DNA from 2 places in the Uliginosibacterium flavum genome. Region 2 is predicted to be linked to the other one. Evidence: predicted binding sites of a transcription regulator. Region 2 holds the regulator's gene; the other holds the start of a gene.
What was found. The regulator LexA, encoded in region 2, represses DNA repair genes until DNA is damaged. The targets are predictions, from matches to a motif close to ACTGTATNTANATACAGT.
Positions count from the first base shown of each region.

Region 1: imuA (translesion DNA synthesis-associated protein ImuA) is a predicted target of LexA. The motif match lies at 4,648-4,665, and genes of this name have one in related genera.

Region 1 covers NZ_JBEWZI010000001.1:381,964-396,299, reverse strand. Annotated here, with positions in the region: gene ABXR19_RS01735 (DUF4125 family protein) at 1-360, shown strand, start outside; gene ABXR19_RS01730 (DsbA family protein) at 456-1,007, opposite strand; gene ABXR19_RS01725 (OsmC family protein) at 1,004-1,459, opposite strand; gene ABXR19_RS01720 (flavodoxin family protein) at 1,504-2,574, opposite strand; gene ABXR19_RS01715 (YkgJ family cysteine cluster protein) at 2,869-3,213, opposite strand; gene ABXR19_RS01710 (hypothetical protein) at 3,453-4,112, opposite strand; gene imuA (translesion DNA synthesis-associated protein ImuA) at 4,704-5,411, shown strand; gene ABXR19_RS01700 (Y-family DNA polymerase) at 5,415-6,854, shown strand; gene ABXR19_RS01695 (GIY-YIG nuclease family protein) at 7,048-7,344, shown strand; gene ABXR19_RS01690 (error-prone DNA polymerase) at 7,569-10,679, shown strand; gene ABXR19_RS01685 (bifunctional 4-hydroxy-2-oxoglutarate aldolase/2-dehydro-3-deoxy-phosphogluconate aldolase) at 10,882-11,568, shown strand; gene ABXR19_RS01680 (sugar kinase) at 11,656-12,759, shown strand; gene yedE (selenium metabolism membrane protein YedE/FdhT) at 12,962-14,173, shown strand; gene yedF (sulfurtransferase-like selenium metabolism protein YedF) at 14,170-14,336, shown strand, end outside.
Region 2 covers NZ_JBEWZI010000018.1:63,944-78,279, forward strand. Annotated here, with positions in the region: gene ABXR19_RS15365 (HvfC/BufC N-terminal domain-containing protein) at 1-450, opposite strand, end outside; gene bufB (MNIO family bufferin maturase) at 443-1,279, opposite strand; gene ABXR19_RS15375 (BufA1 family periplasmic bufferin-type metallophore) at 1,326-1,586, opposite strand; gene ABXR19_RS15380 (hypothetical protein) at 1,638-1,907, opposite strand; gene ABXR19_RS15385 (cold-shock protein) at 1,988-2,194, shown strand; gene infA (translation initiation factor IF-1) at 2,317-2,580, shown strand; gene hrpA (ATP-dependent RNA helicase HrpA) at 2,665-6,852, shown strand; gene flgK (flagellar hook-associated protein FlgK) at 7,141-9,078, shown strand; gene flgL (flagellar hook-associated protein FlgL) at 9,083-10,300, shown strand; gene ABXR19_RS15410 (hypothetical protein) at 10,313-10,759, shown strand; gene lexA (transcriptional repressor LexA) at 10,943-11,581, shown strand; gene ABXR19_RS15420 (hypothetical protein) at 11,614-11,793, shown strand; gene ABXR19_RS15425 (enoyl-ACP reductase FabI) at 11,868-12,659, opposite strand; gene ABXR19_RS15430 (peptidylprolyl isomerase) at 12,727-13,509, opposite strand; gene ABXR19_RS15435 (BolA family protein) at 13,556-13,819, opposite strand; gene ABXR19_RS15440 (septation protein A) at 13,823-14,336, opposite strand, start outside.

The DNA.
Region 1 (14,336 bases), on a different contig from region 2:
CAGGAATACGCCACTTTTGAGCACACCTTGCCGCCGCTCAGCGCCTGGCAGCTCAGCACTATCGAGGCGATCATTACCCAGCAGCTCGAATGGCGCGAAGCCTTTGCGCGCGTGTATCCGCGCATGTCCAGTCAGGCCCGCCTGATCCGCACGGCAGAGGATTCGCCCAGCGGAACATCGTTTGAGACCTATCTGCGCGGGGAGCTGGGCACCTATTCCGAGGCGACGCTGCAGGCCTATCAGAAAATGATCGATGACTATGTGCAGCGCGGCGAGAACATCACGACGGCGGCCATGCAACACACGGCGCTGCTCTACGGTTACGAGAGTTTGGCGGCGGCGGAACAGAAGCTGCAGTAAGGCAGGCTGTAGAGCCTCATTTGGCTTCGCTCTTCACGATGCCTGCCTGAAGAAGCCCGACAGATGAGGATCTTCAGGCAGGCGATGAACGCCCTTTATTTTCCGGCCAGAGCGGCACGAACCGCGTCTTCAAGTTTTCCGAAACCATCAGAAACGTCGATCAACTTGCCGTCGAGGAAGAAGGCTGGCGTGGTCTGCAGGCCGCTTTGCTCCCCCGCCCGCCGGTGTTCCTGCACGCGCTGAGTGTAGATCCGGTCCGCCATTTCGCCGTTGAAGCGGATCATGTCGAGTTCGATTGATTCGGCATAGGCGGCAAGGTCCGGCAAAGTCAGCTTGTGGATCTGGCTGAAAAGCAGTTGGTGCATGGGCCAGAACTGGCCTTGTGCCGCCGCGGCTTCGGCTGCCTCGGCGGCCAGTTCGGCGTGGGCGTGCAATTCGACCAGCGGGTAGTGGCGGAACACGAAGCGCAAGCGCGGGCCAGTGGTTGCGATCAGACCTCGCACCAGCGGTTCGGCGCGGATGCAGGCGGGGCATTCGTAATCGCCATATTCGAGCAGGGTCACGCTGGCGTGGGATTCGCCCAGGCTGTGCTCGGTCGCGGCCAGCGCGGCTTCAGGCGCGTCGACGGTATCTTCGGCGTAAATCATGAGGCGGCACCTTTGCTGGTCTGGAGCGTGGCGCGCAGAGTGATCTCGGGCACGCTCGCCAGCGCCTTGGACAGCGGGCAGTCGCGCTTGGCTTGCTCGGCAATTTCCTGGAAGCGGGCATCGTTGATCCCGGGCACGCTGGCCGTCAGGCTCAGGGCGATTCGGTCGATCACGAAGGCGTCGCCTTGCTGGGTCAGGCGCACCTTGGCCTGGGTGTCGATCACGGCGCTGGGGAATCCGGCTTTTTCGCAGGCAAAAGAGAAGGCCATGGTGAAACAGGCTGCATGCGCTGCGCCGAGGAGTTCTTCGGGGTTGCTGCCTTTGCGCTCATCCTCGAAGCGGCTCGCAAAGCCGTAGGGATAAGCCTTGAGCGCCGCAGTTTGAGTGCTGATCTGGCCCAGGCCGGCTTTGCCGGAGCCTTCCCAATGTACGTTGGCGGTTTTTTCGGTCATGGTGAAGCCTTTCAAGTAAGGGGTGGGTGGATGAAGCGGCCGGCCTATTTGGGGCGCGGTGGCCGGGTTTGTTTGTCTGGCCGGCTCAGGCGCCCGGCGCGCAGTTCCGCGACCGCGCTGACTACCGCGCGCGCCACGTTGCGGACTTCTTCCTGCATGGCCGTGTCCTTGTCCAGCGCCGCGTGGCTGCCGTAGTAGGACTCGTAGTAGGCGATGTAACGGTCGATTTTGGCGGCCGCGCCGGCATCGATCATGCCCATCCACTCCAGCCAGTCGCACAGATTGCGCCGGTGCACTTCAACGCCGGCCACGTCGCCATGCACCACTACGCCAAAGGCGCGGCCAGCCAGATGCTTGGGGTAGTCCCAGCCTTGTTGTTCGATGAGTCTGGCTTCGGCCAGATGTTTGCCGTGAGTCGTGGTCGGATCGGGATTGCCCCCATCGGCACAGACCATGCGGTCGATCATCTGCTTCAGCGGGCCGGGCGACTGATACCAGTAAGTCGGCGCCAGAATGATTACGGCATGAGCGGCGACCCAGCGCTCGTAGATCTCGGCCATCCAGTCGTCGGCGTGATCGAGGGCGTGATTCGGGTAACAGCTGCAGGGCCAGTGGCACAGCGGCATCGCACTCGACACACAGCCCTTGCACGGCTGAATGCTGCGGCCATATTCGGAAGTGACCAGACTCAGATCCAGCACATCGGCCTCGACGCCGGCCTGCTCCACGATCTGCTGGGCAAGCCCGGTCAAACGCCAGGTTTTCGAGTTCTCGCCCGCGCAACTGCCATCGTTGCGCGCGCTGCCACAGATCAGCAGGACGCGTGAGGGCGCGGCGCTGTCTTCCCAGCGTGCCTGCGCCAGACGCAAACGCTTGCGGGTTTCCAGCCACTGCACCGATATCTGATAGCTCGGGTCGGCAAACTCCGGCCCCGCAGCCTGGGTGATCGGCGCCTTGCGCCCGTCCTGAATGGCTTGCCAGGCAATCTCTTCGAGGCGGGCAATCGCTTCCTGCTCGACCGCATAAGCCGGGTCGTAGAAGCGGACCTGATAGAGCGTATGAAACTGCTCGCGCGTCAAAGGCGCCGGGGCCTGTCCCGTCCGGATTTCGCTCATGTCCATTCCTCGCTGCAGATGCCGTCAGGCAATGACGCGATCTGCGTGCCCGGCAGCACAGTCGCGCCGGTACGACGCACATCGAGGCGCAATGGTCGCAGTCAGGAAACGGGAGGTCTGTTTGCCAGCGTACAAAGCTCATTCATGCGCTGCACGGGACGCGAGAAGGAATGATCCGAGGTGCAGAGGGATTACGGCGATGTGGGGCAGGGTGCCCGAAGAACCGCACCCCGCCAGGCTGCGCACGATGCCATGCTGAAGAGGCTTGCTGGGGGCGGCTCTTCAGGTAGGGGCCTAAAACGGCCCCTTCAGCGGATGCACGGTGCCGCCGTTTTTGGGCGCATCAAGGTGCGCGCGCTCCTCGATACAAGCCAACCCGCCCATGTCGTAGTCGCGGCACACGTCCGGCCGGCGCTCGTAGATCGTGCACAGCATCGTGTCGCGATTCAGCGCCACGCACCAGCCATCGTCGAGGCGACGCATCACCTCGCCGCCCCATTCATCTTCATGCGTCAGGTGGCGCGGCACGCTGTCCTCGCCCATCAGGATCACTTCCAGCTGACAGCAGCAGGCCCGGCAGGTGGAACAGCTGACGCTGGGGTCGATGAAGGCGGCGTCGGAAGGGTAGGTGGAACTCATGGCGGGCATTGTCCCACGCCGGCCGCCATTCCCGTTCCTGAAAAACCGGTTCAGGACGCCCGCAGAATTGGGTCAGCCGCGAGCATCTGGTTGATCAGCGCGCTGGCGGCATCTGATCACGCTGCTGAGTAGCCGCTTGAACGTTTGACATGAAAGGCGCTTTGAGGCCGTAGGCCGGAAAGCGTCCTCTCGATGGAAGGTTAGGCGCTTCTTATGGGCATGTGCCGTTTTCTTTGTCTTCAGACAACACGGTGAACCTCACCAATTACGAAGCGTTCAGCCTCAGCGCTAAGATCGAAACGTACTTCTCCTGGCAACCCATCTGCATCTACGTAGTTGATGGTTGCAATGGTTGGGTTTGGACTCGCCTTGAAACTAAGGCTGATGACTTCCCCGTTGGAGACGATGGCTTGGTTGTGAAATGAGAACCCATCTAGCTCTGGATCGACTCTCATCCTGAATTTGGTTGCGGTATTCCCGACATTCACCAACTTAATCTTGTATTCAGTCGTTCCACCGCTTCGTATAGTAGTGGAGTGCTGAGGAATAAACTTTGGTCGCGCTGCGTCTCGTCGTCTTTCGCGCTCATCCTCCAGCGCGCGCAGTTCTTGCTGCATCTGCTCGCGACTTACTGCGACAAGCTGACTCTGCTGCTCGACGGAGTTCTTTAGTTCTTCCGCTTGCAGTCTTAGTGCCTCGGTACTGTGGCGAAGCTCCTCACCTTGCTGCAAGTAACCTAGAACTAGCCAGAGGAAGGCGAGTGGTGCAAAGAACCCTGCAAAGAAATCACCCCATGCATTCAGCTCTGTTGGCTGCTTTTTAGTCAAGAGCATGTATAGCGAGAAGCCCAACCAGCCGACAGTAAAGATCAATCCAGCAACGAAACGCTTGTCTTTCATGGTTCCTCGATTCGCATAGCGCTGCGATGAAGCGCCTAACGTGTTATAGGGCGCAGGTTTGCCTTTAATTATCGGCGTGTGCTCCCTGTTATGGCGCGACCGAATGGCGAAGAATGGCTTCCTTCATTTTGGGGACTCTGCCGGAGAGTCCGCTCATGGCGACAGCCGCCAAATGATCTCAGCGACCAGCACGCCAGCATCATAGCAATAGCGTCGTGATCATGTTGCTCCAGCACGGGTGATCAAGTGCGGCGGCTTGGGCAAGGGCTTGCCTGAAAGCCTTGCTGGGCGGTAATGCAGTTTAGTTAAGCCTCCAAAACACCGTTCGCCCTGAGCGTAGCGTAGCGAAGTCGAAGGGTTGGGGCCCAGCCCTTCATGCTTCGACTTCAGTCGCTTCGCTCTTTACGCTCTGCACGAACGGCTTAACTATGCTGGGCGGCCCTGTTCGGGATGCCTGCCTGTAGAGCGCCACTGCGCGCGGCTTTCAAAGAGGGCTGGCATTCGGGCTGAAGCGCTTTATACTGTGTAAAAAACTACTGTATAAATAATCAGCATTCGCTGGCGCCTGCGTGCCAGGCCGGATCGGAAACCATGGCTGCCGCTGCGCAAATTGCCCCTTCTCTGCAAACCGTTCTGCTGCGCAACGACATCTGGCGTGGCGACCGCTTGGCTATGCCGGGCGAGGCCGGCGTGGCCAGCGGCTTTGCTGCACTGGATGCGGAGTTGCCGGGCGGCGGCTGGCCGCGCGGGGCGCTGAGCGAATTGCTGCTGGAGGCCAGCGGGATCGGTGAGTTGTCGCTGTTGCAGCCGGTGTTGCAGGCCTGCGCGGTGCAGGCGCCGATTGCGCTGATCGCGCCGCCACAGCGCCCGCACGCGCCGGCCTGGGCGGCGGTGCTGCCGCTGGAGCGTCTGTTGCTGGTCGAGGCGCGCGGGGCGGAAGTCGCCTGGGCGGCGGAGCACCTGCTGGCTAGCGGTGCGCTGGGCGCCTTGCTCGTCTGGCTGCCGGCGCAGATCGATACGCGCACTTTGCGCCGCCTGCAAATGGCTGCCGAAGGCCATCCCGCGCCGGCTTTCGTGTTTCGCCCGGCGGCGGCTGCGCGTCAGGCTTCGCCAGCACCCTTGCGTTTGAACCTTGCCGGCTCGGCCGAGGGTTTGCAGCTGCGTGTTTTCAAGCGGCGCGGCCCGCTGAGTTCGCAGACTTTGTGCCTGCCGGTCGCGCGGCCGGTGGCGCAGGCGCGTCTGCTGGCCCGGCTGGCGCCCGCGCAAACGCCACTCGTGGCGCAAGCCGCATGGGCCTGAGCCATGTTGTGGCTGTGCTTGCGTTTTCCTTTGCTGGCGCTGGAGGTCTTTCCGCCCGATGACGGCCCGGTGGTGGTGACGGCGCGCCAGCGCGTCGTGTGCGCCAACGCTGCGGCGCAGGCCGCCGGCATCGCGCCCGGCCTGCGTCTGGCCGCAGCGCTGGGGCTGGCGCCGGGGCTGAACGTGCGCGAACAGCAGGCGCCGCGCGAGGCCGAGTTGCTGCACATGCTGGCGTGCTGGGCCGAAGGTTTTACGCCGCAGGTCAGCGTTGCGCCGCCCGATGAGTTGCTGCTCGAAATCGGCGGTTGCGTGCGCCTGTTCGGCGGCTTGGCCGCCTTGTGCGACAAGGCCCTGGCCGAGTTGCAGGCGCAGGGGCTGACGGCCGTTCAGGCGGTGGCGCCCACGCCGCTGGGCGCGCAGTGGCTGGCGCGCGCCGAGGACGCCGGGCCCTGCGAGAGCCTGCTCGACTTGCCGACGCGGCTCGCCCCTTTGCCACTGGCGGTGCTCGGCGAGCTGGATGGCCCGACGACGCGCACCCTGGCGGCGCTGGGTGTGCGCGCGCTTGGCGATCTGTTCACCTTGCCTGCGGCCGGATTGCGCCGGCGCTTTGGTGGCGCGCTGCCGCTGTGGCTGGCGCAGGCGCGCGGCGAGGTGCCGGATCTGCGTGAGAGTTTCATCTTCCCCGAGCATTTCGAGCAGCGTCTGGAGCTGCCGGCCAAGGTTTCTGACGCCAGCATGCTGCTGTTTGCGGCGCGCCGGCTGATGGCGAGTCTGGCCGGCTGGCTCGCCGCACGCAGTGCGGGTGTGGCGGAGTGCAGCTTGCTGCTGGAACACGAAGACGGCCTGCCGCCGACCGTGCTGACGCTGGCTTTCGCCGAGGCCACGGCCGATCTGGCGCGCCTGGAACGGGTGCTGCGCGAGCGCATCGAGCGCTGCCGCCTGACCGCGCAGGTCTGGCGCCTGCAACTGGTGGCCGCTGCGCCGCAGCCGCTGGCCGGCCGCACGCTGGGCCTTTTCGGACAGGAAGCCGCGCTGGCCCTGGCCCCGGTGATCGAGCGCCTGCGTGCGCGGCTGGGCAAGGACGCCGTGCACGGCCTCACGGCCGTGGCCGATCACCGCCCGGAATGCGCCAGCCGCGTCGTGGCAGAAGGCGCTCCGGCGGCGGCCGGATTGGCGGCGGGTGCGCAGCCCCTGTGGTTGCTGCCCGCGCCGCAAGCCCTGAGCGAGCGCGATGGCGTGCCGCAGCGCGGCGGCAATCTGCTGCGCCTGGCCGGGCCCGCGCGCATCGAAAGCGGCTGGTGGGAGCAGGGCGAACAACGCGAAGCGCGCGCGCTGATCGGCGACGTGCAGCGCGATTACTTCGTCGCCTGCAGCCCGCGCGGCGAGTGGCTGTGGGTGTTTCGCGATGCGCGGGGTTGGTGGTTGCACGGGCTGTTTGCGTGAAAGATCACAAATTTCCCGTCGTTCCCGCGAAGGCGGGAACCCAGAGTCTTTGGGGGGGCGGTGAGTCGCTGGGTCCCCGCCTTCGCGGGGACGACGGTGTTGCTGGTTTGTGTGGGTGTCTGTTGCTTTGGGCGTCTGTCAGCGCGGGAGCGACGGAGTTTGATGGTTTGTTTCGATTGAAGAGGCCGAGGTGATGAGAGAGCGGAATCCGTGTGTCTACATTCTGGCGAGCCAGCGCAACGGCACGCTCTACGTTGGTGTGACTTCCGATCTCATCAAGCGAGTCTGGCAGCACAGGAATGGTGAAGTGGATGGGTTCTCCAAACGTCATGGCGTTAGCCTGCTCGTCTGGTTCGAACAGCACGCGACCATGGACTCGGCGATCACGCGTGAAAAACAAATCAAGAAATGGAACCGGGACTGGAAGCTGCGCCTGATTGAGGAACGTAATCCCTATTGGCATGATTTGTGGGAGCAGGTTTGTGGTTGAACATGCGCATTTTCGTCATTCATGTCACCGACTAATTCTTTCGAGCACAGGCTACGGCGGGAGCCAGCGATCCGCAGAGCGGCAGCGGCCGACAGCAAGCCGTCGTTCCCGCCCCCGACTAATTCTCTCGAGGGCAGGCTGCGGCGGGAATCCAGCGACTGTGGGCGCGCGTGGTAAGTCACTAGGTCCCCGCCTGCGCGGGGACGACGGGAGGGGGCGTGTTCATGTCTAAACTCCCCGATTACGCCGAACTCCACTGCCTCTCCAGCTTCAGCTTCCTGCGGGGCGCCTCGCTGCCGGCGGAGTTGATCCAGCAGGCGGCGCAGCGTGGCTACCGGGCGCTGGCGATCACCGATGAATGCTCGCTGGCCGGCATCGTGCAGGCCTGGCAGGCGCAGCGGGAACTGGAGAAAGCCGGCATCCCGGCGCCGCAGTTGATCATCGGCAGCGAGTTCCGGCTGGCCTGTGGCTTGCGGCTGGTGTTGCTGGCGTGCAATCGCGAGGGCTACGGCAATCTGTCGGCGCTGATCACGTTGGCCCGACGGCGTTCGGAGAAGGGCAGCTATCGCCTGCTGCGAGGTGACTTGGAGGCAATCTCGCCGAGCGGCGCGGTGCCGGATTGTCTGGCGCTGTGGCTGCCCGGCGAAGAATCCGCAGAAGCCGACGGCCACTGGTTGAAAGCGCGCTTTCCGCGCCGTCTGTGGATCGCCGCCGAGTTACTGTGCGGCGCCGATGATGCGGGCTGGCTGGCGCGGCTACGCGCGCTGGGCGCGGCGTGCGAGTTGCCGCTGGTGGCTGCGGGCGATGTGCACATGCATGCGCGCAGCCGTCGCGCGCTGCAGGACACGCTGACCGCGATCCGCCTGCGCACGCCGCTGTTCGAGGCCGGCAAGGCGCTGTTCCCGAATGCCGAGCGCCATCTGCGCACGCGCCTGCGTCTGGCCCGTCTGTACCCGCCAGCGCTGCTGGCCGAAACGCTGAAGATCGCCGCGCTGTGCCGTTTCTCGCCAGCGGAGTTGCGCTACGAATACCCGCAGGAGGTGGTGCCGCCCGGCCACACGCCGACGAGCTGGCTGCGCGCGGCGACCGAAGAAGGCCTGGCGCGGCGCTATCCGCAGGGCGTGCCGGCCAAGGTGCGCGCGGGCGTGGAGAAGGAATTGAGCTTCATCGCCAGCGTGGCGTATGAACCTTTCTTTCTGACCGTGTATGACATCGTTTTGTTTGCACGCTCGCGCGGCATCCTGTGTCAGGGGCGCGGCTCGGCGGCGAATTCCACCGTCTGTTATGCGCTGGGAATCACCGAGGTGGACCCGATGCGCGCCGAGTTGCTCTTCGAGCGATTCCTGTCGAAGGAACGCGATGAGCCGCCGGATATCGACGTGGATTTCGAGCATGAGCGGCGCGAAGAAGTGATCCAGTACATCTATGGCAAGTACGGCCGCGAGCGAGCCGCACTGGCCGCCTCGGTGATCTGCTACCGAACGAAAAGCGCGCTGCGCGATGTGGGCGTGGCGCTGGGTTTTGGCGAAGCCGAGGTGTCGGCGCTGACAAGCTCGCTGGCCTGGTGGGACAAGCGCGAAGAGCTGCCCGAGCGCCTTGCGGCCATCGGCCTGAATCCGACCAGCCCGCGCGTGGCGCGCTGGCTGGCGCTGGCCGAGCAGTTGCGCGGCTTTCCGCGCCATCTCTCGCAGCACGTCGGTGGTTTCGTGATTTCGCGCGGGCCGCTGGCGCGTCTGGTGCCGGTGGAAAACGCGGCGATGGCTGAGCGCTCGGTGATCCAGTGGGACAAGGACGATCTCGAAGCGCTGGGTCTGCTCAAGGTCGATGTGCTGGCGCTGGGCATGCTCACGGTGATCCGCAAGGCGCTGGATCTGGTGGCGCAGCGTCGCGGAGTCCCGTTTGGCATGAGCGACATTCCGGAGGGCGACCGCGCCACTTACGAGATGCTCAGCCGCGCCGATTCGATTGGCGTGTTTCAGGTCGAATCGCGTGCGCAGATGAGCATGCTGCCGCGCCTGAAGCCGCGCCAGTTCTACGATCTGGTGGTGCAGGTGGCAATCGTGCGGCCCGGCCCGATTCAGGGCGACATGGTTCATCCCTACCTGCGCCGGCGCGAAGGCAAGGAGGCCGTGGCGCGTATCAGCCCGGAGATCGACGCAGTGCTGAGCCGCACCTATGGTGTGCCGATTTTTCAGGAGCAGGTGATGCAGCTGGCCATTGTCGCGGCGGGCTTCACGCCTGGCGAAGCCGATCAGCTGCGCCGCGCCATGGCGTCCTGGAAGCAGAAGGGCCACGTCGAGCGTTTCAAGGATAAATTGCGTGCCGGCATGCACGCGAAGGGTCATCCGGCCGAATTTGCTGATGCCTTGTGCCGGCAGATCGAGGGCTTTGGCGAGTACGGCTTTCCCGAGTCGCACGCCGCCAGTTTCGCGCTGCTGGCTTACGTGTCGGGCTGGCTCAAGCGCCACGAGCCGGAGGCCTTCTTGTGCGCACTGCTTGATAGCCAGCCGATGGGCTTCTACGCCCCGGCGCAGCTGCTGCAGGACGCGCGCCGGCATGGTGTGACAGTGCTGCCGGTTGATGTGAATGTGAGTGCGGCGGATTGCATGCTGGAGCCGTGTGCGCCCCGCCGGCCGGCTGTGCGGCTTGGCCTGTTACAGGTGGCCGGCCTGAGCTTTGAATCTGCGCAGGCTATCGTGGCGGCGCGCGCGCAGGGCGCCTTTCGCGATGTGGCGGATCTGGCTGCGCGCGCCGGGCTGGAGGCCGGGCAACTGCGCCGCCTGGCCGAGGCCGATGCGCTTGCCGGTCTGTCCGGTCATCGCCGTGATGCGGCCTGGCAGGTCAGCGGTCTGCACTTGCAGCACGATCTGTTTGAAACCGTGCCGGCGCCCGAAGCGCTGGTCGAATTCGTTGCGCCCAGCGTGGGCCAGAATCTGGTGGCGGACTATGCCAGCCTCGGCATGAGCCTGCGAGCCCATCCGCTCAGCCTTTTGCGCGAGCGCCTCGCGCAGAGGCGCTTCCTGCCTGCGTCTGCAGCCATGCAGGCGGGAGACCGAGCACTGGCGCGGGTCGCGGGCATTGTGACTTCGCGGCAGAAGCCCGGCTCGGCCAAGAGCGTATTCGTTACGCTGGAAGACGAAACCGGCATGCTCAACGTGATCGTTCATCCCTGGCTGGCCGAGCGCCAGCGCCGCGAGTTGCTGGGGGCGCGCCTGCTTGGCGTCTTCGGTCAGTTGCAGTCCGAGGGCGGGGTGGTGCACCTGATTGCCAAGCGCCTGGTTGATCTGACGCCCTGGCTGGGTCGGCTGGATACGACGAGCCGGGATTTCCACTAGTTGCTTTGCACTGTGTCAAATCCCTGTAAAGCCTTGCGTGACATCATCCTTCCGCTTTTTATCGTCCGTTTTCCGGGAATATTGCTGATGAATCAGGGTCTTTGCCTTGATAGTTGGCTGCTATTGCGGGAAAATCGCGGGCTTGCTGGACCGCGTGTCGCTCCCCCTGCGGCGCAACTTAATACTAATCAGGAGATTTGCAATGGCTGCAAAAGACCGTATGGCCGTATTGGCCGCGATGATGGACCAGGCTGTGATTCCGGTGTTTTATGATTCGGACGTCGAAGTTTGCAAGAGCGTTATCCAGGCTTGTGCCAATGGCGGCGCGCCTTGCGTCGAGTTCACCAACCGTGGCGATTTCGCTTCGCACGTGTTTTTTGAAGTCACCAAGTACTTCTCCAAGGCTGATCCGTCCGTGATCATGGGCGTGGGCTCCATCGTTGAAGCCCCGACAGCCGGTATCTATATTGCCAACGGCGCCAAGTTCATCGTCGGCCCGATGCTGAACGCCGAAGTGGCCAAAGTCTGTAACCGTCGTGGCATTCCTTACAGCCCCGGCTGTGGCTCCGCGACCGAAATCGGCTACGCACAAGAGCTGGGCTGCGAAATCGTCAAGGTGTTCCCGGGCGCTTCCGTGGGCGGTCCCGAGTTCGTCAAGAGCGTCATGGGCCCGATGCCCTGGACGCGCATCATGCCCACCGGTGGTGTCGAGCCGACCGAAGAGTCCCTGCGCAAGTGGTATGGCGCCGGCATCGTTGCTTGCGGTATCGGTTCCAACTTGATCACCAAGAAGCTGCTCGACGCCAAGGATTACAAGGGCATCGAAGAAAACGTTCGCAAGACCGTTCAGCTGGTCAAGACCATCAAGGCCGAACTGGCTGCGAAGTAATCTGTTTTGAATTCTGTCGGGCCGCTCAGCGCAAGCTGCGCGGCCCGCAGTACGAACATCGACTCCACTCACATCACAGGATAAAAAATGTCTTCTGAACTGATCATCAAATCTGCCGCCGAAACCAAGTGGGACTGCGTGTCCTTCGGTGAAGTCATGCTGCGTTTCGACCCGGGCTTCGGCCGCGTGCGTAACTCCCGCCAGTTCCAGGTGTGGGAAGGCGGCGGCGAGTACAACGTCGCTCGCGCCATGAAGAAGTGCTGGGGCAAGCGCGCTGCAGTCGTCACGGCTCTGCCGAAGAACGACCTGGGCTGGCTGGTTGAAGATTTCATCATGCAGGGCGGCGTGGACATGTCCCACGTCATCTGGCGCGATTTCGACGGTCTGGGCAAGAACACCCGCGTCGGTCTGAACTTCACGGAAAAGGGCTTCGGCATCCGTCCGGCTCTGGGTTGTTCCGATCGCGGCCACACGGCTGCTTCGCAAATCCGCCCGGGTGAAGTGAACTGGGAAAAGCTGTTCGGTGAAGAAGGCGTGCGCTGGTTCCAGACCGGCGGCATCTTCGCCGCGCTGGCCTCGAACACCGCTGAAGCCGTGATCGAAGCCGTTGAATGGGCCAACAAGTTCGGCACCGTCGTGGCCTATGACCTGAACTACCGCGCTTCCCTGTGGAAGAGCCAGGGTGGCAAAGAAGGCGCGCAGAAGATCAACCGCAACATCGCCAAATATTGCGATGTGATGATCGGCAACGAAGAAGACTTCACCGCCTGTCTGGGCTTCGAAGTGGAAGGCGCCGACGAGCACCTGACCAACATCGAAACCGACAGCTTCAAGAAGATGATTCAAACCGCTGTCGCCGAGTTCCCGAACTTCAAGGTGGCTGCCACCACCCTGCGCAACGCCAAGACCGCGACGATCAACGACTGGTCCGCACTGTGCTATTACCAGGGCGAGCTGTATCAGTCCATGAAGCGCGAAAACCTGGAAATCTATGACCGCGTCGGTGGCGGTGATGGTTTCGCTTCCGGTCTGGCCTATGGCTTCCTGGAAGGCAAGGGCCCGCAAGCTGCCGTCGAATACGGCGCAGCGCACGGCGCACTGGCCATGTCCACCCCGGGCGATACCTCCATGGTTCGCGTGGAAGAAGTTGAAGCTGCAATGAAGGGCAAAGGCGCTCGCGTCATTCGATAAATTTGCGCATTGCGCTACTGCGCGGGCCGATCTCGAAACTCCGGTGCTCAACGTACTCACGTACGTATCCGCTCCTCGTTTCGACCTCGACTCCGCTCGCTACGCGCCCTGCACAAATCTGACGGTTGGGTTGTAAATCAAAAAACCCGCAGGCAATGTCTGCGGGTTTTTTGTTGGGAAACATGAAAGAGAGTGTCACGCCATGACCTGGCAAGAATTCAAACAGAACTATCTGGTGCGTTTCTGGGCGCCTGTGCCTGCGGTGCTCGCGGCGGGCGTGCTCTCGGCGTATTACTTCGGCATCACCGGCACCTTCTGGGCCGTGACTGGCGAATTTACGCGCTGGGGCGGGCATCTGCTACAGGCCTTCGGCGCTCAGCCTGAAAGCTGGGGCTACTTCAAGGTGATCGGGCTGGCGGGTACGCCGTTGGATCGCGTCGACGGCATGATGATCATCGGCATGTTTGCCGGGTGTCTCTCTGCCGCGTTGTGGGCCAATAACGTCAAGTTGCGTATGCCGCAGCACCGCATCCGCATCGTACAGGCGGTCGTCGGCGGCATGATCGCCGGTTTTGGCGCGCGGCTGGCGATGGGCTGCAACCTCGCGGCTTTCTTCACCGGCATTCCGCAATTTTCCCTGCATGCCTGGTTTTTCATGCTGACGGCGGCGGCCGGCTCCTGGTTCGGTGCGCGCTTCACCATGCTGCCGGTATTTCGCATTCCGGTGAAGCTGCAGAAGGTGTCGGCCGCCCAGCCGCTGACGCAGCATCCCGATCACGCCGCACGGCGTTTCCGCTTGGGCATGCTGGTATTTGTTGGCGTCGTCTTGTGGGCTGTCGCTACCACCTTTTCTGCACCCAAGCTCGGGTTGGCGGCCTTGTTCGGCGTGGCCTTCGGCTTGATCATCGAGCGTGCGCAGGTGTGTTTCACTTCGGCCTTCCGTGATCTGTGGCTCACCGGCCGCACCCAGATGGCCAAGGCCATCCTGATCGGCATGGCCGTGAGCACCATCGGTGTGTACAGCTACGTGCAGCTCGGCGTGCCCGCCAAGATCATGTGGATGGGGCCGAATGCCGTCATCGGCGGGCTACTCTTTGGCTTCGGTATCGTGCTGGCGGGTGGCTGCGAAACCGGCTGGATGTATCGCGCGGTGGAAGGACAGGTGCATTACTGGTGGGTCGGGCTGGGCAACATCATCGGCGCCACCGTGCTGGCCGCCATGTGGGATGACATTGCCCCGGCGCTTGCCACCAGCTATCCCAAGACCAATCTGCTGGAAGTCTTCGGTCCGCAAGGTGGTCTGATCGTGACTTATTTGTTGCTCGCGCTGGCCATGCTGGCCGTATTGGCCTGGGAGAAACACTTCTTCGCCCGTAAAGCCGCAAAAGATACCCTTGCCAAGGAGGCTGTATGAACAAGCCCGTTTACGTTCCCGACTATCGTTTGGATATGGTCGGTGAGCCCTGTCCTTATCCTGCGGTCGCCACGCTGGAAGCTATGCCGCAGCTCAAACCCGGCGAGATTCTGGAGGTGGTCAGCGACTGCCCGCAGTCCATCAACAACATTCCGCTGGATGC
Region 2 (14,336 bases):
ACGGCTGACGGCGAGCTGCGCGGGCGTGAGTCCAGCCAGTGCTGCCATGCCGATGGGCAGATGGTTGGCGGTCATGCTGGCTTGATGCACTGCCCATTCCAGACGCGCCAGATCGGACAGCCAAGGCAGCTCGGTCATTTCTTCGACGCTTGTGATGAAGGCGGCAAAGGCCTCGCCATATTCGTTGAGATCGCCGCTTTGGGGTGGATGCGCGCGCCAATACAGACGTGCCAGCTCGGCGAAGCATTCCTCGCCGACGACTTGTTCGCTCACCGGGTAAGCCAGGCGCAGCGCCCCTAGCGTGTTGGCCACCGCGTTGCCGCGATACACCGCGATAAGCGCCGCATTGTGTTCGGGATTGCCGGCGAGAAAATCCAGCAGGCCTGCTTCAGCCTGATGATTCAGGATAGCGCCCGCAAATGCGCGCTGAGTGGCAAGCAGCTCAGACACAGGCCGCCTCCTGTTCCAGCATGATTTGCCGCGCATGTGCCGCTTCAGCCAGTAGTTCCGGTAATGGCGGGATGTCGGTGTCGCGCTCGATCAGCGTCGGCACCGGGCCGCAATGCTGCAGGGCGGCCCGGTACAGCGCCCATACTGCCTCGCACACCGGGCTGCCGTGCGTGTCGATCAGGCAATGTTCCCCCTGGCTATGGCCAGCGAGATGGATTTCACCAATAGCCTTTGGCGGCAGTTGGCGCAATTCCGCGAGCGGATCAAAGCCGAAATTCTGTGCATTGACGTAGAGGTTGTTGATGTCCAACAACAGGCCGCAGCCCGTGCGGCGGGTCAGTTCGGCGAGGAATTCGCACTCGCTCAGTTCGGAGGCATGAAAGCGCAGATAGGCCGAAATGTTCTCGATCAAGACGCGTCGCTGCAGGCGCGTCTGCAGCGCATCGACACGCTCGCAGAGCAGGTCAAGCGTGGCACGGGTCGTGGGGAAGGGCAGCAAGTCAGCCATGTGCAACTGATCAATCGCGCCCCAGCACAGATGTTCGGAAACCAGCGCGGGCTCGATGCGTTCAACCAGCGCCGCGAGTCTGTCGACATGCACCTCGCGCAGGCCATCGGCCGAGCCTAGCGATAGGCCAACGCCATGCAGGCTGATCGGGTAATGCGCGCGGGCGGCTTGCAGCGTGTGCAGGGCGGCTCCGCCAGCGGCGAAAAAATTTTCGCTGTGGACTTCAAGGAAATCGAGCGCAGGCAGCTCATCCAGCACAGCGCGGTAATGCGGCGCACGCAGGCCGATGCCGATGCTGAGAGGTTTGAGTGTGTTGATCATGATGACTTGGGAGCGGGGCCGCCCGTGGCGGCCCCGGCGGCCCGAATTACTTCTTCGGCGCCATCATCATGCCGCCCATCTTCTCGCACGTACCCTTGGCGACAAGCTTGAAGGTGTTCGGGTCATTGTCTTTCTTCGATTGACCCGCGCAGGAATGCGCGCCCGTTGCCGAGGCGCAGTCATTCGCTCCCGCTTTGGCGACGCCGTAGCATTTTTCCTGTGGGGCGTCGGCTGCAAAGGCTGGCTGAACAGCGGCCAGTGCAAGGATGGAAACAAGGGATGCGGATACGAGGGCGGTTTTGGTCATGTAAATCTCTCCTGTCAGGTGCCGCAGTGCCGGATGCGCTGCTGGCCGAGGCTATTTCCAAGCCTTCATGCGACAAGACAGGGGCAGCGCCGGAATCCTTACAGGTGATCGCGAAATAAACTGGATGTGAGATTGATGACCGCTTAAGCCTCTTGTAGAGAGCAATGCAGAATGAGCGGTTTCAGGAGCGTGCGTAAATGAATTGTCGATTTCATTTGCATTGTCCGGAAGGAATGTGCATACTTTGCGGGCGATTTTCAAGTTGTGCTGCTGTTGTCCGGCGTAAGTGCCCGGTTCTCCGGAAATTTTCTCCTTCATCATCCCGCTGTCTTGAGCTTCGCAGAGCATCCGCTCTGGGGGCGTCCCCCGAATTTTTTTAATTTTTTCAGGATATACAAGACATGGCAACAGGTACAGTGAAGTGGTTCAATGATTCCAAGGGCTTCGGCTTCATCACTCCCGATGGCGGCGGCAAGGATCTTTTTGCCCACTTCTCAGCCATTCAAGGCTCGGGCTTCAAGACGCTGCAAGAAAATCAGCGCGTGAGCTTTGACATCATTACTGGCCCGAAGGGCGAGCAAGCCGCGAACATTCGCGAGGCCGAGTAAGGTTGGAGCGTGCAGCAGGCTAGGCGCTAACGCGCTGCCCGCTGCATTCCGACTTACCGGAAAGCCCGGCTTTTGCCGGGCTTTTTATTTTTCTTTTTCCATTTTCTGTCTGGTAAGTACGCATGGCCAAAGAAGAGCTGATTGAAATGAACGGGGTGGTAGACGAAGTGCTACCGGATTCGCGTTTCCGCGTTACCCTGGAAAACGGTCACCAACTGATTGCCTATACCTCCGGCAAGATGCGCAAGCATCACATCCGCATTCTCGCTGGCGATAAAGTGTCGCTGGAACTCTCGCCCTATGATCTCTCCAAGGGCCGCATCACGTTCCGCCATATCGAAGGTCGTGGCGCTGGTGGTCCTCCTCCTCCGCGTCGTCGCCACTAATATCCGGGCCAGGACAGTTCTTTGTCCAGCCCCCGCAGGTAGAATGGCGCCCCTGCCTGTTTTGCCTGATTAGCGCGCTGCTGGATGTCTGCTCCGGATCTGCTTGACCTCGTATTAACCCGCGATCGCCTCGCTCTGCACCGCGCCCTGCGCGAGTTGAAGTCGAGGCCGCGTGCGCTTGCCGATCTGCCTGAAGCGCTACGTGGGCGCTTCGAAAAATCCATTGCCGCTCGCGCTTCTCGCCTTGAGAAGCTGCCGCAGCCGCGCTTTCCGGCCGAGCTGCCGGTCACACAGCGACGCGAAGAGATCGCCAAGGCGATCCGCGAGCATCAGGTCATCATCGTTTGCGGTGAGACTGGCTCCGGCAAGACCACCCAGCTTCCCAAGATCTGCCTCGAACTCGGGCGCGGGGTTGCCGGCCTGATCGGCCACACCCAGCCGCGTCGCTTGGCTGCGCGCGCCACCGCCACGCGGATTGCCGAGGAACTCGGCAGCGAGCTGGGCACCGAAGTCGGTTTCAAGGTTCGCTTCACCGATCATAGCCAGCCCAATACCTACATCAAGCTGATGACTGACGGCATCCTGCTCGCCGAGACGCAGGGTGATCCGACGCTTTCCGCCTATGACACGCTGATCATCGACGAGGCGCACGAACGCAGCCTGAACATCGATTTCCTGTTGGGTTATTTGCGCCAATTGCTGCCGCGCCGCCCGGACATGAAAGTCATCGTGACTTCGGCCACGCTCGATGCTGAACGCTTCGCCAGGCATTTCACTATTGATGGCAAGCCTGCGCCAGTGATCGAAGTGTCCGGTCGCCTGTATCCGATTGAAGTGCGTTATCGCCCGATCGAAGAAGAGGAAAACGATCCCGTTCTCAAGCCGCTGATTCGTGCCGGCGTGCGCGTGTCGGCGCCGAAGAATCGTAATCAGAATCGCGACCTGTACGAAGCCATCGTCGAGGCGGTGGCCGAGCTGCAACGCGTCGGCCCCGGCGATGTGCTGGTCTTCCTGCCGGGCGAGCGCGAAATCCGCGAAGCCGCCGAAGCCTTGCGCAAGGATCATCCGCCCGGCGCCGAAATTCTTTCGCTGTTTGCACGCCAGTCGGCGCCGGAGCAGGCGCGCGTGTTCTCGCGCTCGAATGGGCGCCGCGTGGTGCTGGCGACTAATGTGGCCGAGACTTCGCTGACGGTGCCGGGCATCCGTTATGTGGTGGATGCCGGGCTGGCGAGGCTCAACCGTTATTCACATCGCAACAAGGTTGAGCAGCTGCAGATCGAGAAGATCTCACAGAGTGCGGCCAAGCAGCGCGCCGGGCGTTGCGGCCGGGTCTCCGACGGCATCTGCATCCGCCTGTACGACGAGCAGGATTTCAACCGGCGTCCCAATCACACCGAGCCCGAGGTCCTGCGCTGCTCGCTGGCCGGCGCGATCCTGCGCATGAAATCCCTGCGCCTCGGCGCGGTGGAAGATTTTCCCTTCATTGATGCGCCGAGTGGCCGCATGATCGCTGACGGCTACCAGTTGCTGAACGAGCTGGGCGCCGTTGATGACAGCAATGAGCTCACAGCGATAGGCCGCGAGCTGGCCAAGATGCCGCTCGACCCGAAGATTGGCCGCATGATTTTGGCTGCGCGGGATCGTGGCGCCCTGCGCGAGGTGTTGGTTATTGCCGCCGCGCTGTCGGTGCAGGACCCGCGTGATCGCCCGCCCGAGCAGCCCGGCACAGCCGATCAGGCGCATGCGAAATTCCGCGTGGCACCCGACGACAAGGCGGAGCCGAAGAGCGAATTCCTTTGGTACTGGAATTTGTGGCTGGCGGCCGATGAAGTCTGGCGCCATGAATCTTCGAACAAACAGAAAGCCTGGTGCAAAACCAATTTCCTGTCCTGGATGCGCATGCGCGAGTGGCGCGACATTCATACGCAACTGCACGAGCTGTGTGCCGAGCATGGCTGGATTCACAAGACACCGAAGGCCGACAAGCCGGAACAGAAGCCAGCGAAGGACGCAGTGCCCGCCAAGGCAGACGTAAAGCCAGCTTCCTACGAGGCTATCCACAAAGCATTGCTAGCTGGGCTTCTTGGGCATGTCGGCTCGAAGATCGAGGATGCGAGCGGCCCTTGGGTCGGTGCCTTCAACGGCGCGCGCGCCATCAAGTTCTGGCCGCATCCGGGCTCCTTCATGGCGAAGAAAGTCGGGCGCTGGCTGATGGCCGCCGAGCTGATCGATACCAGCAAACTCTTCGCGCGCTGCATCGCCAAGATCGAGCCAGAATGGCTGGAGGAAGTCGGCGCGCATCTGCTGCGCAAGAGCGTGTATGAGCCGCACTGGGAGAAGGCCAAGGGCGCCGTGCGCGCCTGGGAGCGCGGCGTGTTGCACGGCATCACGCTCTACGCCCGGCGCGCCTGCAATTACGACCAAGAAGATCCGGCGCTGTGCCGCGAGCTGCTGATCCGTGATGGCCTGGTCGGCGGCGAGATCGACGAAGCGGCGGCGCGTAACATGCCGTTCTTCCAGCACAACCAGCGCCTGATCACCGAGATCGAGCGCCTCGAACAGAAGATGCGCCGGCCCGATTTGCTGGTCGATGACGCGCTGATCGAGGCCTTCTACGACGCTCAGATTCCGGCCGAAGTCACCGATCTGCGGATGTTCGAAGCCTGGCGCAAGCAGGCCGAGCGCGCCAATCCGAAATGCCTGCATCTGGAACGCGAGCAGCTGATGCGCCACGAGGCGGCCGGCGTGACCAGCGACAAATTCCCCGCGAATTTCGAGGTGATGGGCCAGAAGCTCAAGCTCAGCTACGTGCATCAGCCGCGCGAGTCCGATGACGGCGTCACGCTGACCGTGCCGGTGGCGATGCTCAATCAGGTGCCGGCCAATCGCTGCGAATGGCTGGTGCCGGGCATGTTGGAAGAGAAGGTCACGGCGCTACTCAAGACCGTGCCGCAGCGCCACCGCCATCGCCTGCAGCCGATCAGCGAGAGCACACGGGCCTTCCTGGAACTCGTCGACGCCGGTGAGTACAAACCGGACGAGCCGCTGATCAAGACGCTGCAGCGTTTCGTGGAAGAGCGCGTCAGCTACAAGCTGGATATGGCCAGCTTCCGCACCGAAAACCTGAATCCGCACTGCTTCATGAATTTCCGCGTGATCGACGAGCATGGCCGCGTGCTGGAGCAATCGCGCGATCTGGCCGAGCTGCGTCTGCATTTGCGCGAGATGGCTGCGGCGGCATTCCGTGCGGCGCAGGTTGCCGGCTCGCTGGGCGCGCAACTTGCCGCGTTGAATGTAGCAGGCAAGGACGAGGCAGGCTCGAAAGCCGCATCGGGCAAGCCTCTTCAGGCAGGTGCTGCGGACAAGTCGGCCCCGGGTGGCTCTGCAGGCATTCCGGCTGAAGAAGACCAACCCGCGCACCTCTCTGGCCTGACGAGCTGGAGCTTCGGCCCACTACCCGAGCTGCTGGAAGTCAAGGTGGCGGGGCGCAATCTGATCGGTTTCCCGGCGCTGCATGACGATGGCGATTCGGTCAGCTTGCGCCCCTACGACACAGAAGAGGAAGCTGCGCGCGTGCATCGCAAGGGCATGGTGCGGCTGTTTGCGCTGGCCATGAAGGACCAGGTGCGCGCGGTGGAACGCCTACCGGGCCTGCGCGAACTGGCGCTGCAATTCATGCCCTTCGGCACGGATATCGAACTGAAGGCGCAACTGGTCGAGGCGACCTTGATCCGTACCTGCCTGATGGACCCCGTGCCGGTGAACCCGACGGATTTCAACCAGCGCGTGCTCGAAGCCAAGACCCGCGTCAGTCTGGTCGCACAGGAGTTGATGCGACTCGTGAGCACGCTGGTGGCGGAGCATGCCTCGCTGCAGAAACGCTTCGCCAGCCTGAAGAGCTTCCCCGAATTGCTCAGCGATGTGCAAGGGCAGGTGAGTCGCCTGCTGCCTAAGAACTTCCTGGTGTTCTGGCCCTTCGAGAAGCTCGCGCTGTTTCCGCGCTACCTGAAGGCCATCGAAGTGCGGATCGACAAGATGCGCACCAATCCCGGCCGCGACGTGCAGCTGATGGCCGAATGGAAATCCCTGGCCGGGCCGTGGGAACGCGAATGGATCGCCATGCAGCGCGGCTGCGTCACCGACCCGCAGCTGGTCGAATTCCGCTGGCTGCTCGAAGAGCTGCGCGTCGGCTTGTTCGCGCAGGAGCTGAAAACACCGATGCCAGTCAGCGTGAAACGCCTGCAGAAAATCTGGGAAGCCCGGCCACGCTGATCTTTTAGCGGCCTGCCTGCAGAGCCGCGCGGGATGCCGCTGTGCGCGACACATGGCTGGAGAGGCCCGTCCGGAGCGGCTCTTGGAGGGGATGAGTCGGACCGGCAATTCTTGCCGTCTCGACTCGCGAGAGGCGATCTGTCCGCAGGCGATGCGTGCATTTCTAGTGTAAACTTTAAAAAAATAGTCACATAAAAACAATGACTTGAAAGTATTGTCCGGCCGCGGAGCGGAGTTGGCATCAGTATTGCGATACATGGTCGTAGATTGCTTCAGGAGCACACGATCATGGCTGGCCTTCTCAGCGTTTCACTTACCGGACTCAATGCCGCCCAGGCAGCATTGAATACGACCAGCCATAACATCTCGAACGCGAACGTCACTGGCTACAACCGCCAGCAGGTGGTGCAGACGACGGCTGACCCGATGTTTACCGGTGTTGGCTTCTTCGGTCAGGGCACCGAGATTGCAACGGTCAAGCGGATTTACAGTCAGTTTTTGACGGCACAAGTGTTGGCTGCGGATAGTTCTCGGGTGGAGTACGAGACCTATTACAACCAGATCAAGCAAGTCGACAATCTGCTCTCTGACGCCACGGCGGGCCTTACGCCCGCTTTGGAAGAGTTTTTTCGTGGCGTACAGCAAGTGGCCGCTGATCCGAGTAGTGTGCCTTCGCGGCAGTCCATGTTGTCGACGTCGGAAGCGTTGGCGACCCGCTTCCAGGCCATGCAGAGCCGTTTTCAGGAAGTTCGCGATGGTGTTGAAACCCAGATCGGTCAGTCAGTTGACGACATCAATGCACTCGCCAAGCAGGTTGCCAGCCTGAATCAGAAGATCGTGACGGCGCAGGCAGCCGGGCCGAATGTTCCGGCCAATGATCTGCTTGATCAGCGCGATGCAATCGTTGCCCAGCTCAATCAACAGATCAAGGCGACGACATCCAGTAACAGCGATGGCTCTGTCAATGTGTTCATTGGCTCGGGCCAGCCGCTGGTGATGGGCAATGATGTGTTCCAGCTGTCGACGACGCCATCGACGACGGATCCGACTCGCTCAACGGTCGGGGTTCAGTTGATCGGCGGAGGTGTAGTGCCCATCCCGGAGAACCTGCTCTCCGGCGGGACGCTGGGTGGCCTGCTCAGTTATCGGAGCGATTCGCTGGATAAGGCTCAGAACGAACTGGGGCGTATTGCGATCAGCCTGGTGACGGAATTCAACGCCCAGCACCGGCTGGGGCAAGACCTCGACGGAGCGATGGGCGGCAATTATTTCACGGCCTTGTCACCGGCAGGGCAAAATTTGCCGAATTTCGTGACTGGCCTGGCTTCGACAGCTGCGGTTACGGCAACGATCTCCGATGTCGGCGGGCTGACGGCTGACGATTATGTGCTTGCCTACGATGGTACGAATTATTCGCTGACCCGCACTTCGGACAGCGGCGTGGTCTATAGCGGCGCGACGCTGCCGGCATCCGTAGACGGTTTGTCCTTCGCCGGCACGATGGCGAACGGCGATCGGGTGCTGATTCAACCCACTCGTTATGCTGCTGCCAATATCAGTGTGGCGATTCAGGATACGCGTCTGATCGCTGCGGCTTCACCGGTCGCTGCCAGTGCAGCGAATACCAACAGCGGTACGGGCTCATTGACGCAGCCGGTGGCGCTCAGCCTGACGGGGATTCTGCCTGCTGCGGCAGCGCATATTGCCACTCCGATCACGCTGACTTTTGATTCGACACTCAACCAGTTCAACGTGACTGGTGCTGTGCCTGCCACAATTGCCTACAACCCGTCGACGAATGCGGTGGGCGCCAGCGTTACCTTGACGAACCCGAATCTGACATTTTCGCTTTCTGGCCGACCGGCGAATGGTGACAGTTTTACGATCAGCACCAATGTGAGTGGCACCAAAGACGGACGCAATGCCAATGCTCTTTATTCGCTGCAGTCGGCTAAAAGCCTGCTGGGTGGCACTACGAGTTTTGGTTCTGCCTATTCGCAGATGGTCAGCGAGGTAGGGAGCCAGACCAGCGAAGCCAAAGTCAATGCCAGTGCGCAGCAGGGTTTGCTGGATCAGGCGACAGAGGCGCAGCAGGGCCTCTCTGGCGTGAATCTGGATGAAGAGGCGGCCAATCTGTTGCGTTATCAACAGGTTTACCAGGCAGCAGCCCGCTGCATCGGGGTGGCTAACACCCTGTTTGATGACATTCTTTCCATCATGGGGTGATGCAATGAGAATCAGCACTTCACTCATCTATGACAGCAACGTGGCGACGATCAATCGCCAGCAGATCGACGTGTTGCATACCCAGCAGCAATTATCCACCGGCCGGCGGGTGGTAGCGCCCAGCGATGATCCGGTGGCGGCAGCACGTGCTCTGGAGGTGTCGCAGTCAATCTCGCATCTGGCCGTGCAGAAGGAGAATCAGGGCACTGCGGTGGATACTCTGAAGAGCCTCGATAGCCAATTGGGTGCAATTCATGATGTGCTGGATTACGTGCGCGAGCGTGTTGTCCAGGCTGGTAATAGCGGAACACTGACATTGAGCGATCGGCAATCGATTGCGACGGATATCAAGGCGCAATTCGATAGTTTGCTCGCCTTGGCCAATAATCAGGATGCGTCTGGCGACTATCAATTTTCCGGCTACAAGGGTGATACCCAAGCATTTTCGGGCAACCTGTCGGGCGTCAGCTATCAGGGTGATCAAGGGGTGCGCACATTGCTTGTGTCCAATTCCCGGCAGATTCCGGTCAGCGTGAATGGCAACGAGTTGTTCATGAATATTGGCTCTGTCAACGGGGTCTTTACCAGCAGCACCAGTTCTTCGACGGCCGTTGTCAGCGATGGCACGGTATCGGGGCCAGCAGCGTATACGGGCGATCATTACGGCATCAAGTTCAGCAGCGCCACGACCTACGATGTGTATGACACTGTGGCAGATCCGGGCATGACAGGTGCTCCCCTGGCTTCCGGGGTTTACACCTCAGGACAGAGCATCGGTTTGCCCGATCCGGGCAATGCCGCGACAACCGAGATTCAGGTCGCGATCTCCGGAACGCCTTCGACGGGAGATACTTTCCAGATGACCCCGGGCGACTCCAGCGACATGTTCAGCACCCTCAAACAGTTCGTGGTGGGCCTGGAGAATACGAGTGACCCTGGCTACTCGCAGATGGTGGCGGACACATTGGGGCGGCTCGACAATGCAATGGAAAACGTGTCGCGCTTGCGCTCCCAGAGCGGTTCGCGGCAAGTCGAGGTGGAGGCGCTGCAAAACGTCGGCGACGATCTGAAGATCCAGTATGCGGATCGTCTGGAAAGTCTGGTCGGCCTGGATTATGTTTCGGCAATTTCTGATTTTCAGCAGCAGCAGACTTATCTGGAGGCCGCGCGCAATACTTTCGCCAAGATTTCCGGCCTGTCGCTGTTTAATTTCATTTCATGAGGTACTGATGTGATGAAAAAGCGCTGGATCCTCACGCTGCTACTGAGCGTCACTGGCTGCAGCAGTCTTTCCGGCGACCTGCCGGGAAGGACTTCGATTATCCCGAAGGGATCCTTGCGGATTTTCCCTGGCTATGCGGTAGCGCATGCCGATATCGTGCAGGTTGGTCTGCTGCTGGCGGCTGTTTATATGGTGACGGATCCCACCGCACCGAACTGGGAAATCGTCGAAACCCGCCTGCCTGACAATCGGGTGCTTTACAAACTCAGCATGCAGTATCTGCATCTGGGCGGTGATGGCGAAGCCCGTTATGTACTCGCCCGTCGCGCCGAGACGCTGGCGCGCGAGCAAGGCCTGGCCGGCTATCAGATCCAGCGCTACGAAGAGGCCGTCGATTCCCGCATCTTCCTGCCGCAGCGTACTGCCTATGCCGAGGTGCAATTGCTGGCAGCCAAGTAGGGCGGGCTTCTCCAGACGGCCTGTCTGTACAGCCAGTGCCCATAGGACTTTGCAAGGCATATGCTTGTAGAGGCAGTCAGCATGCGGCTTTTCGCACATGCATATTTTGACAAAAATACTACTTGCACAACTGTTCAAAACTACAGTACTGTACGTACATACAGTTTGTTGAGCGAGTTTGTCATGAGCCTTGAATTGACCCGTCGTCAGCAGGAAATCCTGAGCTTCATCCGTGACCGGATTGCCGCCGATGGCATGCCGCCCACACGTGCCGAGATCGCTGCGGCCTTCGGTTTTGCCTCGCCGAACGCGGCAGAAAGCCATTTGCGTGCTTTGGCGCAAAAAGGCGTGATCCGTCTCGAATCAGGTTCCGCCCGAGGAATTCGCTTGATCCAGGAGGAGGGTGGCGAAAAAGCCGAAGAAAGCTTCGGCCTGCCTCTGGTGGGGCGGGTTGCGGCAGGCGCGCCGATTCTCGCGCAAGAGCATATCCAGCGTCACTATCCGGTCGATCCGCTGATGTTTTCGCCACGAGCCGATTTTTTGCTCACCGTACGCGGGCTTTCGATGATCAACGCCGGCATTCTTGAAGGCGATCTGCTGGCCGTGCATCGCTGCAACGAAGCGCGCGACGGCCAGATTGTGGTAGCCCGCGTGGATGACGAAGTGACGGTCAAACGCCTTAAACGTCAGCCCGGCGGAATTATCGAGTTGATCGCCGAAAACCCTGATTTCTCACCGATTCTGGTTGATCCCCAACGCAGTTCGCTGGCGATCGAGGGGATTGCCGTTGGCCTGATCCGCGACGGCTTTGCCCGTAATTGATTCCTGCCCCCTATTTGACTCTGGAGCCTCTCATGAAAAACCTCTTCCACAACGCTTTGCCCAATAGCCTGCAAATGATGCAACCCACGATGCGCAGCGGTACCCGACTCAGCATCAAGCCGATGGCGATTCTTGAGGTTGTACGTCGGCGCGGGCGCAGTTGGGGCTTGCTGGCTCAATATGAAGAAGCGCGTCTGGGTTTGTTGCGCTGAATCCGTAGCGGCATTCTTCGCCAATAAAAAAACGCTGCCCTAGCGCAGCGTTTTTTTATTGGCCAGTCTGAAAATCAGATTGGTTGCTCGTTACCAATTGCTACAGCATTGAAACCCGCATCGACATACATGATTTCGGCCGAAATTCCCGACGCCAGATCTGAACACAGGAATGCTGCCGCATTGCCGACTTCCTCAATCGTCACATTGCGGCGCATCGGCGCTTGCTGTTCCGTGTGGGTCAGCAGCTTGCCGAAATTTCCGATACTGGAAGAGGCCATGGTACGGATCGGGCCAGCCGAGATGGCGTTCACGCGTGTACCTTCCGGGCCCACGGCTGCAGAGATATAGCGTACCGACGCCTCCAGGCTGGCTTTGGCCAGACCCATCACGTTGTAATTGGGCAGGGTGCGCACCGCGCCCAGATACGAAAGGGTCAGCAGCGAGCCATTGCGGCCCTGCATCAAGGGACGTGCGGCCTTGGCCAGAGCGGCAAAACTGTAACTGCTTACATCATGGGCGATCCGGAACGCGTCGCGTGAAAGACCTTCCAGAAAATCGCCCTTTAGTGCTTCGCCCGGCGCGAAAGCCAGCGAGTGCACCACGCTGTCCAGACCATCCCAATCCTGGCTGATGGCATCGAACAGCGCGGCAATTTGTGCGTCGTCCTGCACATCACAGGGAAATATCCGGGTGCTGTCAAAAGTTCTTGCCATTGCGGTGACGCGCTCAAGCAAACGCTCGTTCTGGTAAGTGAATGCCAGTTCCGCGCCTTCGCGATGCATGGCCTTGGCAATCCCGTAGGCGATGGATCGATCACTCAGCAGCCCGCAAATCAGGATGCGCTTGCCTGTCAGAAACCCCATTTTTATCCCGATTCAAACATGCGCGATGAAGTTTGTGCCGGGGCACGTGGCCCCGGCAATCCTGAGCTTATTCGACTTTTGATTTGGCCAGCAAAGTCTTGATGTGCGCGTTCAGAGCTTGCTGTTCCAGATACTGACGCAGCTCGTTTTTCTTTTCTTCAAAGGTCGGCGGCACTGCCTTGCGGGTTTCATCCAGCATGATCACGTGGAAGCCATAGGTCGTTTGTACCGGGACGGTGGTGAACTTGCCCTTTTCCAGCTTTGTCACGGCATCACCGAAGGGTTGGGGCAGGCCTTTCGGAGAAACCCAGCCAATATCGCCGCCATTATCCTTGGAGCCGGCATCGACGGAGTCCTTGGCCAGATCTGCAAACTTCGCGCCGCTCTGCAATTTGGCGATCACGGCCTGAGCATCTGCTTCAGTGAGTGTCTGGATATGGCGCACCTTGTGTTCGGTACTGGACATGTCAGCGACGCGACGCTCGTATTCGCTGCGCATTTGCGCATCCGATATGGGGTTGGCCACGGCCCACTCGTTGATGTAGGACGCAATCAGGATGCCTTGACGCGCCATTTCAACGCGTACCTGAATGTCAGACTTTTTGTCCAGACCACGCTTTTTCGCTTCCTGGGCCAGAACTTCACGCCGCACAAGCTCCTCCTTGATGGCGCGGCGCAGCGCTTCGTCGTTAGGCGCTCCCTGCGCAATTTGCTCATTTGCCATCAGATCGCCAACAGCAGCAGAAATCGGCACGCCATTAACTTTTCCGAGCGCTTTGGGTTCTGCAGCAAACAGGGAGGAAGACGCCAGCGTCAGCGCCACGGCAAGACAAGTCAGCTTTAGTTTCATGGTATTTCCTGATTGAACAATTGAAAAATGGACAGCTTGCAGCGGTTTATTCGCGTTCAACTTCGTCCGGGCTTAAGGCTGTGATGCTCAGCGCATGCACGGCGCCGCTCATCAATGTACTGAGAGTGGCATACACCATACGATGGCGGGCAAGGGCAGATTTTCCTGCAAATGCGGCGGAAACGATTTTCAGGCTGTAATGCCCGCCACCCTTGGCGCCTGCGTGACCAATGTGCTGCTGGCTATCATCAGTTAATTCACAGATGCTTGGAGACAGTTGCGCCAATTGCGCCCGGATTTGTTCAAGCATGTTTCATGCGTCCTCGGCCGAAGTTTCGCTTTTCATATGGCGTGCGAGGTATAGCGCTTGAGCAAGGGCAAATAGCAGGGTAAGTCCCATGCTGCCGAAGAGCTTGAAATTGAACCAGGTGTTTTCAGAGAAGTTGTAGGCAACCACAAGATTGAGAATGCCCATGAAGTAGAAAAATCCCACCCAGGCCAGGTTCAGTCCATGCCAGCCCTTGTCGGACAGTTTGACACCGTCACCGATCATTGCCTGCAGCAGGTTTTTGCCGAACAGGCGTGGGCTGAGCCAGAAGGCGGTGGCCATCAGCCAGTAAACAATGCTGAATTTCCACTTGATGAAGGCCGGGTTGTGAAACCAGACGGTGGCCCCGCCGAAAACCAGCGCCGCCCCCAGTGTGATCCAGGACATGGTGCCGATTTTTTTGCCGCGAGCCCACAGCCAGACAATCTGACCCATGATGGCGACGACAACGACGACTGTTGCAATAACGGTCGGCGCTTCATTCGGCCCGACGACTCCA